Armatimonas rosea: one gene and its partner. Each later gene encodes a partner of the first gene's protein in a complex. Links are inferred from orthologs where the notes say so. Each region holds a gene or a part of one and is shown on either strand. Other genes may lie near its edges.

Region 1 (5,665 bases):
GTCCAGGCAGTGCCCACCGCAAGATTGCAGACTACCAGCGGTGCCGAGCCCGCCTCGCGCCCTAGCGAGACCGCCGCCAGATAGGTCGAGCGCGCATCCGGCTGGGTCACCGCCGCCAGTGACTTCCAGCGCCCGTCGGCATCCACCAGAGCCGTCCCCGCCTGCGCATCCACCGAGAGCGTCGTCACCCCCGGAGCAGCCCCCACGCGCGTGCACCCCAGATAGAGCGTCCGACCATCCGCACTCCAGGAGAGCGAGACCAGGCTCCAGTCATTGAGGGTGGTCGCCTCGCCGCCTGCGACACTCGCGCCGATCTCGGTGATCCCGCGCCCTTGACGGTCTTTCAGGGAATCGGTGCTAAAGAGCTTCTTCTGCCGTCGCCCGGTGATATCGCTTAAAAAAACGGTGACGGGCCGGGTCGCGAGGTTCCCCTCCGTCTCGGTGCTGGAGGTCTTGGTCCAGACAATCCGGCGCCCGTCGGGCGAGGCCGCCCAGAGTGTCCCGGTGGCTCCGCCGAGCTCAAGCACCTTCCGCGACTCTTTCCCATCACGGCTGGCGCTGTAGAGTGCCCCGCCCCGCTGGAAAATAAACCGCTCGGCATGCGCCGCGCCGGTCAGCACAAGCGCCAGACCCATGGCAACCAGACTTTGCACCTTCATTTCGCCCCCCAGTGTACCGTATTTTGGCCCCCAATAAAGGTATAATTTCGCCTATGATGCTCACCGACGACCAGCTTGCCGCCTTCCACGACCAGGGTTTTCTGATCCTCCCCAGCTTCTTCAACGACGACGAGATGGCGGGCTACAAGGCGGACATGGACCAGATCCAGGCCCTGCGCGAGGCCAAAGAGCCCGTGCCCTACCTCTGCCAGCTCCCTCACCTCGGTCCCCTGATTGTCCACCCTAAGACCCTCGCGATGGTCGAGCAGGTGATGGGGCCCGGCTTTGCCTTCCACCACCTGCACGCCAGCCGCCAAGGCCCCGGCACCCCCGGCGCGAACTGGCACCAGGACTACGAGCAGGAGCCCCAGGTCAACCGGAGCCACATCATGGTCCATGTGTTCTACTACTTCAACGGCCTCAACGGCGAGGTTGGGGACCTGGTGGTGCTGCCGCGGACCCAGAACACGGTGATCGCCAACGGAGCGCTGGGGCACCTGGGCCAGCAAGTGCTCCCCGGCGAGGTGGTTGTCGATGATCTTCCGCCCGGCTCGGCGGTGCTTGTCTACTCCGCGCTCTGGCACGCCCGCCGCGCCAAGCCCGGCGGCGAGGACCGCGTCCGCTACTTCGCCGATGCGTCGTACTGCCAAGCGGGAGTGAAGTGGCCGTCGTATCACAATGCCCAGTGGCGCGAGATCCTCGCCGCCGCCCGGGAGAACCTGGGCCACGAGACACTCTTCGCCGACGACCACTTCTTCGATGTGCGGGCCGGCAAGGCGGCGTGGCGCGAGCGGCAGGGCAGTTTAGTGCTTGATATACTGCCTACTGTATGAGTGCTCCACGAACCGCCTCCCTCTCCCGCCAGACCTCCGAGACCGATATCACGCTCTCGCTCGACCTCGACGGCGATGGCTCCAGCCAGCTCGCCACGGGAGTGGGATTCTTTGACCACATGCTCACCCATGTCGCGCGGCATGGGCTGCTCAATCTGCAGATCACAGCAAAGGGCGACTACCATATCGACGACCACCACACGGTCGAGGATGTCGGAATCTGCCTAGGCCAGGCGCTGAAGGCAGCCGTCGGCGATAAGAAGGGCATGACCCGCTACGGCGATGCGACCGTCCCCATGGACGAGTCCCTGGTGCTGTGCGCGCTCGACTTCTCCGGGCGCGGCGGCGCACATATCGCCCTCGAGTTCCCCGACACCCGTATCGGCACCTTCGCGGTCGAGCTGGTCGAGGAGTTCTTCCACGCCGTCGCCCGTGAGGCGGGGCTAAATCTTCACATCCGGCTGATTGTCGGCAAGAACGCCCACCATATCGCCGAGGCTACGTTTAAGGCCTTCGGGCGGGCGCTGCGCCAAGCGGTCGCGCTGGATAGCCGTGTCACTGGCATTCCCTCGACCAAGGGCGTGCTCTAGATGATCGCGCTGATCGACTACGGTGTGGGCAACCTGCGCTCGGTGGAGAAGGCGTTCGAGTCGCTCGGCCACGCCATCAAGGTCACCAGCGATCCCGCCGAGATCGCCGCCGCCGACAAAGTGATCTTGCCCGGTGTGGGTGCGTTTGGTGCGGCGGAGAAGACCCTGCGTGCACGTGGCCTGGAGCAAGTCGCCCTCGATGCCGCGCACTCGGGCAAGCCCTTTCTGGGAATCTGTGTCGGGATGCAGCTCCTCTTCGACACCAGCGAGGAGATGGGCGAGCACCCCGGCCTCGGCCTCATCCCTGGCCGCGTCCAGCGCTTCCCGGACTCTCCCGGCATCAAGATCCCACAGATCGGCTGGAACGCGCTGAGCTTTCCCAAGGCGAGCCCGCTCATGGCCGGCCTAGAGCCCGGCGCGATGGTCTACTTTGTCCACAGCTTCTACTGCGCCCCCGAAGACCCAAGCGTCGTTGCCGCCCAGACCGAGTTCACGCTGACCTACTGCTCTGCGGTCTCCGTCGGCAATATCTTCGGTGTCCAGTTCCACCCCGAGAAGTCCGGCAAGGTGGGACTGCAAATTCTCGACAACTTCGCGCGGCTTTAAATCCGCCGCTGGGTGCGGGCTGAGGAACAGATTCAGTAGCCCGGCATGGGCTTTGCGGCGGAGGAACGACGCCATTGCAGACGCCGGTTTCAACCGGCGGTCTTGAGAGGAGGTTTGAGATGCAATTACAGCAAGCGGAGAGGTCGTTGCCAGAGACGACTCTGAAGCGTTTCTTTTGGCTCGCGCTGTTTATTTTCGCTCAGGCTCTCCTCCTCGCCTCGTTCTTTTCTCCTCTTCAACAGTCCGCACGGATACTGGCTTGCGATATGGTCAACATTGTGGTGGGAATTCTGATGTACTGGCTAACCCCAAAGTGGAAGCTGCATTATAGGATTTTTGCCTATGTCGGAGTGATGACGCTCCTGTTTCTACTCATGGAACGTTTCATAGCAGCGGGGAACTTCGTGCCGGGAATGGGGCGCATGTCGGCTAGATTCTTGCTGCCCTTGCTGATGGTGATTATTATCTGGCCGCTGGCATCACTGCGGGACAAGAACTCACAGCGGGATAAAAAATGCGACAAGGAAATCGAATGGGACTAGAGATAATTCCCGCCATTGATCTATTTGGCGGGCAGGCGGTTCGTCTGCGAAAAGGCGATTTTGGGACGAGCGAGAAAGTGGCCGACGATCCTATCGCGACCGCGCGGGGGTTTGAGCAAGCCGGCGCGACACGGCTACATATCGTCGATCTAGACGGTGCCAAGACCGGGGAGGCGACCAACCATCCGGTGATTAAGGCGATTCTAGCGGCGGTGAGCATCCCCGTGCAGGTGGGCGGGGGGCTGCGGACGCCGGAGAAAGTTGGGGCGATGCTGGCGCTTGGGGCGAGCCGGGCGATTGTCGGGACGAGCGCGGCGGGCAACCCAGAGGCGATCGCGGCGATCCTGGCGCAGTACGGCGAGCAGGTGATTGTCGGGGCCGATGCCAGCGACGGTTTTGTCGCGACCCATGGCTGGAAAGAGACCAGCGGCGAGCGCGTCGAAGACTTCTGCAAGCGCATGGCGGCGCTGGGCGGGCGGCGCTTTCTCTTCACCGATATCGCCCGCGATGGCATGCTCGAAGGGGTCAATGTCGAGGCAACCGCAGCCCTCGCTGAGGCAGTCGGGCTACCCGTGATCGCATCGGGCGGTGTGGCCGGAATCGCCGATATTGAGAAGCTCACTGCCGTGCAACAAAGCGGCGTAGAAGCTGTCATAGTCGGCAAAGCGCTCTACGCGGGACGGCTATCGCTCGCCGATGCCCTGCGGGTAGCACGAGGATAGACCTATGGGACCAGGCGAGACATTTGCGTTTATTTTTTTCACCATCTTCGGCTTTGCAGGATTCAATGCCATGCTCAAGCACCGCCTAAAGATGGCGGAGATAAAGATGCGTGGCATCCAGTCAAACGATGCCTCAACCCAGGCTGCAATTGAAGAGCTCCGCAACGAGGTGCGCCAGCTCCGCGACACGACCATGCGCTACGACATGTCCTTCGACGCCGCCCTCACCCGTATGGAGGAGCGTGTCGACCGCATCGAGACACGCACCTACACCACCACCGCCGCCAACGACCCGCTGGCACGCCTGAGAACGGAGCAGTAGCATGGAAGCCTTCATGATCCTGGGGGTCATCTTCGTGGGGCTTGTCTCCATTATTGGGGTCCTTGCCTGGCACAAGCAGGAGCTGGAGAAGATCCGTGCGCGCAAGGGGGGCGAGGGTACGGTGCAGCTCAGCGATGAGCTCCGCGCGGAGCTCAATGCGCTCAAGGAGCAGGTTCTGGCCCTCCGTGACACGACCACGAAGTTCGATCTCTCCTTCGATGCCGCGCTAGACAGCATGGAGGCGCGGGTCAAGCGGGTCGAGGAGCGCCAGCTCACGCAAGGCTATCAGACAAGCGACGATGCCCAGAAGCTGACCGTGGGGCGCTAGGCCATGCAGGAAACCAAACCCCTCCCCAAGCGCAAGTGGGTTCCCAGCGGTCTGATTCGCAGTAAAGAGCTGAGCGAGCTCAGTGGCTTGGCGGCGAGCCGCCGCTACCCCGGCATCTTCTGGGGCCACAACGACAGTGGCGACTCGTCGCGCTTCTTCGCCCTCCGCGCCGATGGCTCTGTGGTAGCGGAGATCGAGGTGCGCGATGCCAAGAACCACGACTGGGAAGATATCGCCCTTGATGGCAAGACACTCTATATCGCCGATATGGGCAACAACGACAACAAGCGCGATAACCTCTGTGTCTACAAGCTCGACGAGCCCAATCCCAGCAGAGGCGACCAGAAAGTCGATGCCACCAAGCTGCGTGTCGCCTACCCCGACCAGAGCGAGTTCCCCCCCAAGAAAGAGGCCTGGCGCTTCGACTGCGAGGCCGCCTTTGTCTTTCGAGGCAAGCTCCATGTCCTGACCAAGCAGCGTGCCGCAGGGATGCGCTTTCTCCCGCTCGATAACACCACGCTCTACCGCCTCGACCAGGAGGACACAGAGAAGGTGAATGTCCTCACCAAGCTGGATAGCCGCACCCAGCTCGGGGGCTGGGTAACCGCCGCCGATCTCTCGCCCGATGGCAAGACCCTCGCTGTCCTCACGCACCTAGTGGCATCGGTCTGGCTCTTTGATGTCCGCGGTGCGACCGACAAGCTCCTGACCAAGCCGCTCCAGCGGATCCTCCTCGACGATGCCAAGCAGTGCGAGGCGCTGTGCTTCAGCGACAACCAGACCTTGCTCCTGGGCAACGAGCAGCGCGAGCTGTTCTCGCTCTCGCTTGCGGTACGATAGGGGCATGAAGACCGGACTCGATGTACTGGCAGCGGAGGGATTCGCGCGGCTGAAGGGCAAGAAAGTTGGGCTGGTGACCCACCCACCCGCCGCGCTCGCCGATGGAACACCCGCGATTGAGGCGCTCCGTGCGGGCGGTGTCAAAGTGGCGGCGCTCTTCGGCCCCGAGCATGGTGTCCGCGGTGATGTCCCCGCGGGCAAGTGGATCGCCTCCTACACCGAC
Region 2 (5,634 bases), 1.3 Mb from region 1 along the record:
TCATAGACAACCATGAACCGACGACGATTTACACGAAATTTCGAGGGGGGACTCAAGGGCTATATCGCCCGCCCCGAGCCTGTCTACAAGTGGGAGAAGCGCGGCGAGAAGAAGCTCGCGGGGGGCGTGATCTACGACCTCTGGCTGGTCTCCCAGACCTGGCACGAGCATGTCTGGGAGCACCGGCTCCAGCTCTTTGTGCCCGCTAAGATTACCTCCCCAGACTTCTGTACCCTGCTCAATACGGGCGGCGGCGGCAATGTGAGCGAGGAGCTGATCGGGATGTCGGCGGCCAATAACACCGGCAATGTCTTTGCGATCCTCTACCACATCCCCAAGCAGCCGCTCTACGGTGGCCTCACGGAAGATGCATTAATTGTCTATACCTGGCAAAAATTCTTAGAGAACGGCGATGACACCTGGCCGCTCCACTTCCCGATGGCCAAGGCGGTGATCAAGGCGATGGACGCGCTCCAGGCGTTTCGCCCCGAGCTGAGGCGCTTCCTGATCACCGGCGCGAGCAAGCGCGGCTGGACCACCTGGCTGGTGGGAGCCAGCGAGGACAAGCGCGTCGTCGGGATCGCTCCCATGGTGATCGATATCCTCAATGTGCCCAAGCAGATCCCGCACCAGCTGGAGATGTACGGCAAGCCCAGCGAGCAGGTGGCCGACTACACGGCTGTCGGGTTTGACAAGCTCCTGCTGGCACCTCGTGGCAAGGATCTGATGAAGCTAGAGGACCCGATCTCCTACCGGGATCAGCTGACCCTGCCCAAGCTCCTCCTGCTGGGCACCAACGACCGCTACTGGTCCCAGGATGCGCTCAATCTCTACTGGGACGATCTCAAGGGGAGCAAGTGGGTGCTCTATCTTCCCAACTCAGGCCACGGCATGGAAGACCGCGGGCGGCTGCTGACTACTCTCTCCGCCTTTGCGCGCACCCTGGCCGCAAAGAAAAAATGGCCCGCTCCCCGCTGGAAGTGGACAGCCACGAAGCGCACCGCGGAGCTCTTGGTTGAGAGCGATGCCCCGCTGACCTCGGCGCGAATCTTCCGCTGCACCTCCGCCACCACCGACTTCCGCGACTCTAAGTGGACATCGGAGGAGATCACGGCCGCGGGGAGGCAGGCCCGGGGGCGCTACCAAGCCCCAGAGACCGGCTTCGCCGCCTGCTACGGGGAGCTGACCTACGAGCTGGAGCCCGGAAAGCCCTTCACCCTGGCAACCCAGATGCAGATCCTGGGGCGCTAGCGAGCCGGGTATGGAAGGCCGGGGATTGAAAGCCCCGGCTGCACTTTGGGGAGCGTCCCGGGGACGCGTGGAGCGAGCCTGTTTCCGCGTCCTCGGGACGCTTTTTTTCGGGAGCCGGGGATTTTAATCCCCGACTCTCCTGGAAAATTAAATCTTTATCCGTAGGAATACGGGTTTATGCTTGTATATAGTGTTAAACATAGGTTGTCGTGGGTAGCATGCTGTCATCGTGGGCTATCTTAACAATAAAGACAAATTTGTGGCGGCAATGATGGCGCTGTCCACTCTCGGCCTCTTTGGAGGTTTTTGTGCGGTGACGGTGGCGGGGGCCAAGCGCGCCCGCGCTGAGTCGCTTCGTCAGACAGTCCTTCAGGCACAGCCAAAAGGCCCTCGGGTCGAGGGCCTGGGAGCACTGGTTCTAGGGAGCTTCACGCTGGCACTGAGCCGGCGCATGCTACGCGGGTAGGGTCTCGGGGGGCATGCCGTGGAGCGTCCGGGGCGGGAGTGGGTCTTTGTAGGCGATCCCGTTCTTGACAAAGCCGCCGTTGGAAAGATACCAGCGCCCGCTCTTGGCGACCCCTGCGGCAAAGTCGAGGCGGTCCTTGGCGCGACCCGTTGCATCGCAGCTAAAGCTGGCTGCTGCTAGCTCTTGCCACTTGCCGTCGCTGGTGCGCACCCAGCTTGGGCCGAACTCCGCCAGACGAAGAAGCTGCCCGTTATCGCCCCAGAAGTTCTCGTTGAACGAGTACAAGCCCGAGAGGTAGCTGCCGTCTTTGGGCGCACGGAAGCGGGCGATCAGGCCCCAGCTACGCTTCTCGGGGAACCAGAAGTAGCCTGAGTAGACGGTCAGTTGACGGATGCCGACATACTCGGGCTGGGCGTGGACGAGAAACTTATAGGTCGTGTCCTTTTTCCATGGGTAGACCAGGTGGCTGTGCCCGCCCGTCCCCTCGTTGCCAAAGCCACTCGCCACGACACCGTCGCCCTTGGCTAGGAGCTTCACTTGGTCTTCGTCGGCGACTTTACTGCGGTCCACGCCCTCGTTGCCGCTGTCCCAGATCGAGAAGATGATCCGCCGCTCGGTGGGGCTGTTGACCTGAATCCCAAAGTAGCCGCGCTTAAACCCGCAGGCCATGTAGTACGAGTGCAGTGGCTCGGTGCGGACGGTGACTTCGTTGTAGAACCACTCCGCCTTAATCTCTTTATCGAGCGCGTAGCTTAGGTGCACCGAGGCCGCATTCTTGCGTTCCTTGAGGTTAAAGTGCGCGTCTTTGGCGGCCGGACCCGAGAGTAGCAGCGCCTCGGCTTTTCCGCGTACCGTGAAGCGCCAGTAGCCAGTCGTGACGGTGACCGTCTCTTTGGCACCGACAAAGCGCTTGCCGGCACCACGGGGCATGCGGATACCCTCTGCGGGCACTTTTTCGACAAACAGCTCGCCTTGCCTGCCTTCCAGGTCGAGGGTGAGGGAGCCGGCTTGCTTGAGCTCGCCGTACCAGACCGTGACCCCTTGCTCTTCGTAGGCGGTGAAGGCGGGGACACGTAGGGTGGATTCTTGTTTCATACTGTCCCAATAATTCGCCGCGATAGAATGAAAGTCATGCTAACCCGCCGGATTATTCCCTGTCTCGATATCAAAGAGGGCCGCGTCGTCAAGGGCGTCAACTTCCTGGGCCTGCGCGATGCGGGCGACCCGGTGGAGCTTGCCGCGCGCTACGATGCCCAGGGCGCCGATGAGCTGGTCTTTCTGGATATCACGGCCTCATCGGACAAGCGCAGCTTAATCTTCGAGCTGGCCAGCCGGGTGGCGGAGCAGGTCTTTATCCCCTTCACGGTCGGCGGCGGGATCACCTGCGTGGACGATGTCCGGCGCATGGTGGCCACGGGTGCCGATAAGGTCTCGATCAACTCCGCCGCGCTCAAGAACCCCGACCTGATCCGTGAGGCTAGCGAGCGCTTCGGGAGCCAGTGCATCGTGGTTGCCATTGACCCAAAGAAAACGGGCAACACAAAATCGGGCTGGGAGGTGCACTCGCACGGCGGGCGGACGCCCACAGGAATCGACGCGCTGGAGTGGGCGGAAAAAGTCGCAAAGCTCGGGGCGGGCGAGATTCTCCTCACCTCGATGGACGCTGACGGCATGAAGACCGGCTACGACCTGCCGCTCACCCGCGCGGTCTCCGAGCTTGTGCCCATTCCCGTGATCGCCTCCGGCGGAGCGGGGACCCCGCAGCACCTAGTCGATGCCGTCACCGAGGGCCGCGCCGATGCAGTGCTCCTCGCCTCCATGCTCCACTACGGCGAGTACACGGTCGGGCAGCTCAAAGACTATTTGGCAGAAAATGGCGTCGCGGTGCGGAAGCTGTAAAATACTGTTATGAACGCAACCCAAACCCGCCGTTTCCAAGACCTGCATCTGCGTCATGTTCAAGGTGAGGTTCTGTCTGCCGATGACTTTGCGTTCTATCAAACGACCTTAGCCGAGCTGGATGCCCAGGAACTTAGCGAAGTGAGAGCCCATCAGGGGGGCGTCGAGCTGCGTATCCAGGAGCTAGAGGCTGAGCTTTCACGTTTGCAGGAGCGTGGAAGTCAGCTACGCGAGCAACTTTCCCAGCTCCGCCAGGCTCCCCAAGTTCATACGGCGTAGGACATGGCACATCTGAACATCAAGCGGGGGGCGAGCTGACAGTTGATCACTACCAGCCACTCTCCGCACAAGGCACCGATGATCTAGAAAACCTTGTTTACGCTTGCTTTCGTTGCAACCTCTACAAAGGAGATTTTTGGGGTGGCAACCATCCGGAAAGCCAAGCACGCGTTCTTCATCCTCGGCAAGATCGTTTAGAAATACACTTTACACTTGATAGTTTTAGTGGGTTATTGGTAGCTATTACATCTCTTGGTGGGTTCCATATTGCGCTTCAACACTTAAATCGCGAGGCGCTCGTATTTCGTCGCCGAGAAGAGGTAACTCAGCTTGCCTACCAAACTCTTCTCGAAGAAATGATCGTTCGGCAGCAGGAGCTGCTTCAACTTTATGAGGAGCGCCTTCGATTCTTGGAGGAAAATCTATGACCGACCTTAGCGCTTTTATCGCGGCGACGCCGCTGGCGGATACGCATGAGCATCTTCATAGCGAGGAGAAATTTCTCGCCGAGTCGCCGGATGTCTTGCAGGACTTGTTTGACCACTACACCCAGGCCGACCTGCGGGTGGCAGGGGCAACGCCTGAGGCGCTGAAGAAGCTGACGGATGCGAGCGATCCGGACTTGGCAGGGCGCTTTCTAGGCGTTCGCGCAGCCTGGGAGGCGATCCAGCACACCGGCTATGGCCAGGCAGTGCGGCTGACCGCAAAGCGTGTCTATGGCCTTGACGAGCTTGTCCCCGAAGCGCTCCCCGCGGCGCAGAAAATTGCGGAGAGCTTTCGCAGACCGGGCGAGCGGCTACGGCTCTTGCGAGATATTGCGAATCTTTCCTATGTCCAGATAGATGATTTTCGCTGGGAGTGCACGCCCAGCGACGATGGCTTTTTCCAGTACGACATCAGTGTCGTGGGGCTCGTCCAGGGCAACGTACCCGAGGGCTGCACGACTCCTGACGCCGTTCGGGAGCATATCGGCGCTCGCTTCGCGCAGTGGGCACCCAAAGCGATTGCCATCAAGAGCCAGCATGCCTACAATCGCACGCTGCTCTGGCAGGCGCGCACCGACAGCGAGATCGCGCCGCTTTTAGGGAAGACGGAACACACGGAGTCGGAGAAGCTCGCGCTGGGGGACTGGATGTTTTCCCGGTGCATTGAGGAGGCGACTCGCCACGAGCTTCCGATCAAGATCCACACGGGCTACTACGCCGGTCATAGCTACATGCCCATCGAGCGGGTGCCCTCGGGGCTGCTGACCGGCCTGCTACGGGCCTACCCCGCGGCGCGCTTTGTGCTCATGCACACGAGCTATCCCTACGGCCACGAACAAATTGCCCTCGCCAAGCACTTTCCCAATGTTTTCCTGGATCTCTGCTGGGCCTGGAGTATCGACCCGTACGCCACCCGCGACTTTGTGCGCCACGCCATCCACGCGGTTCCGGCGAATAAGCTCTTTGCCTTTGGCGGCGACTCGTTCTGGCCCAATGTGGCGGTAAGCTATGCGTTTCAAGCGCGGACATGGCTCACGCGGGCGCTCCAGGCCGAGGTAGACGAGGCGCTCCTCACGGAGAAGCAGGCGATTGCCGTGGCGGGGCGCTGGATGGGCGGCAACCAGGCGGCGTGTTTTAACCTGCCTCAGTAGGTAGGCGATAGAGAAAGTAGGAGGTTTGTGACATGAAACGTGGGGAGATCGTTCGCGCGCTGGAGCTGGCCTACACCACCGAGAGCTTGGTCTGGGTGCGGAG

What was found.
Region 2: the proteins of hisH (region 1) and hisF are in contact, whole or in part, in a crystal structure (PDB 6RU0), measured with the Thermotoga maritima proteins. The link is inferred for Armatimonas rosea from one-to-one orthologs. Residues at the interface, in WP_004080484.1 of Thermotoga maritima: Asn15, Arg18, Arg22, Arg117, Leu118, Pro119, His120, Met121, Gly122, Trp123, Asn124, Asn134, Gly135, Tyr136, Tyr138, Val140, Tyr158, Glu180, Lys181, Ser182, Ser183, Lys184, Ile185; in WP_004080486.1 of Thermotoga maritima: Met1, Leu2, Ala3, Arg5, Ser40, Glu41, Asp45, Glu46, Ala70, Glu71, Ile73, Asp74, Ile75, Pro76, Phe77, Asp98, Lys99, Ser122, Gln123, Glu161, Thr195, Leu196, Asn247, Arg249, Glu251.

What each region holds. Positions count from the first base shown.
Region 1 is NZ_JACHGW010000001.1:1,498,699-1,504,363, reverse strand. The notes cover bases 886-3,885. They hold hisH (imidazole glycerol phosphate synthase subunit HisH), read left to right. Parts: upstream 886-2,082; coding sequence 2,083-2,688; downstream 2,689-3,885. Other genes in these bases: hisA (1-(5-phosphoribosyl)-5-[(5-phosphoribosylamino)methylideneamino]imidazole-4-carboxamide isomerase), read left to right, coding at 3,221-3,885; HNQ39_RS06940 (hypothetical protein), read left to right, coding at 2,808-3,230; hisB (imidazoleglycerol-phosphate dehydratase HisB), read left to right, coding at 1,489-2,082; HNQ39_RS06955 (phytanoyl-CoA dioxygenase family protein), read left to right, coding at 886-1,492. Outside these bases: HNQ39_RS06960 (TolB-like translocation protein), read right to left, coding at 1-659; more of HNQ39_RS06955, read left to right, coding at 713-885; more of hisA, read left to right, coding at 3,886-3,952; HNQ39_RS06930 (hypothetical protein), read left to right, coding at 3,957-4,274; HNQ39_RS06925 (hypothetical protein), read left to right, coding at 4,276-4,602; HNQ39_RS06920 (hypothetical protein), read left to right, coding at 4,606-5,442; HNQ39_RS06915 (exo-beta-N-acetylmuramidase NamZ family protein), read left to right, coding at 5,447-5,665. UniProt on the Escherichia coli protein: IGPS catalyzes the conversion of PRFAR and glutamine to IGP, AICAR and glutamate. The HisH subunit catalyzes the hydrolysis of glutamine to glutamate and ammonia as part of the synthesis of IGP and AICAR.
Region 2 is NZ_JACHGW010000001.1:178,017-183,650, forward strand. The notes cover bases 1,764-4,732. They hold hisF (imidazole glycerol phosphate synthase subunit HisF), read left to right. Parts: upstream 1,764-2,848; coding sequence 2,849-3,616; downstream 3,617-4,732. Other genes in these bases: HNQ39_RS00755 (DUF3472 domain-containing protein), read right to left, coding at 1,764-2,812; HNQ39_RS00765 (hypothetical protein), read left to right, coding at 3,626-3,895; HNQ39_RS30780 (HNH endonuclease), read left to right, coding at 3,931-4,323; HNQ39_RS00775 (amidohydrolase family protein), read left to right, coding at 4,320-4,732. In the rest of the region: HNQ39_RS00745 (PhoPQ-activated protein PqaA family protein), read left to right, coding at 13-1,251; HNQ39_RS00750 (hypothetical protein), read left to right, coding at 1,481-1,717; more of HNQ39_RS00755, read right to left, coding at 1,706-1,763; more of HNQ39_RS00775, read left to right, coding at 4,733-5,531; HNQ39_RS00780 (hypothetical protein), read left to right, coding at 5,564-5,634.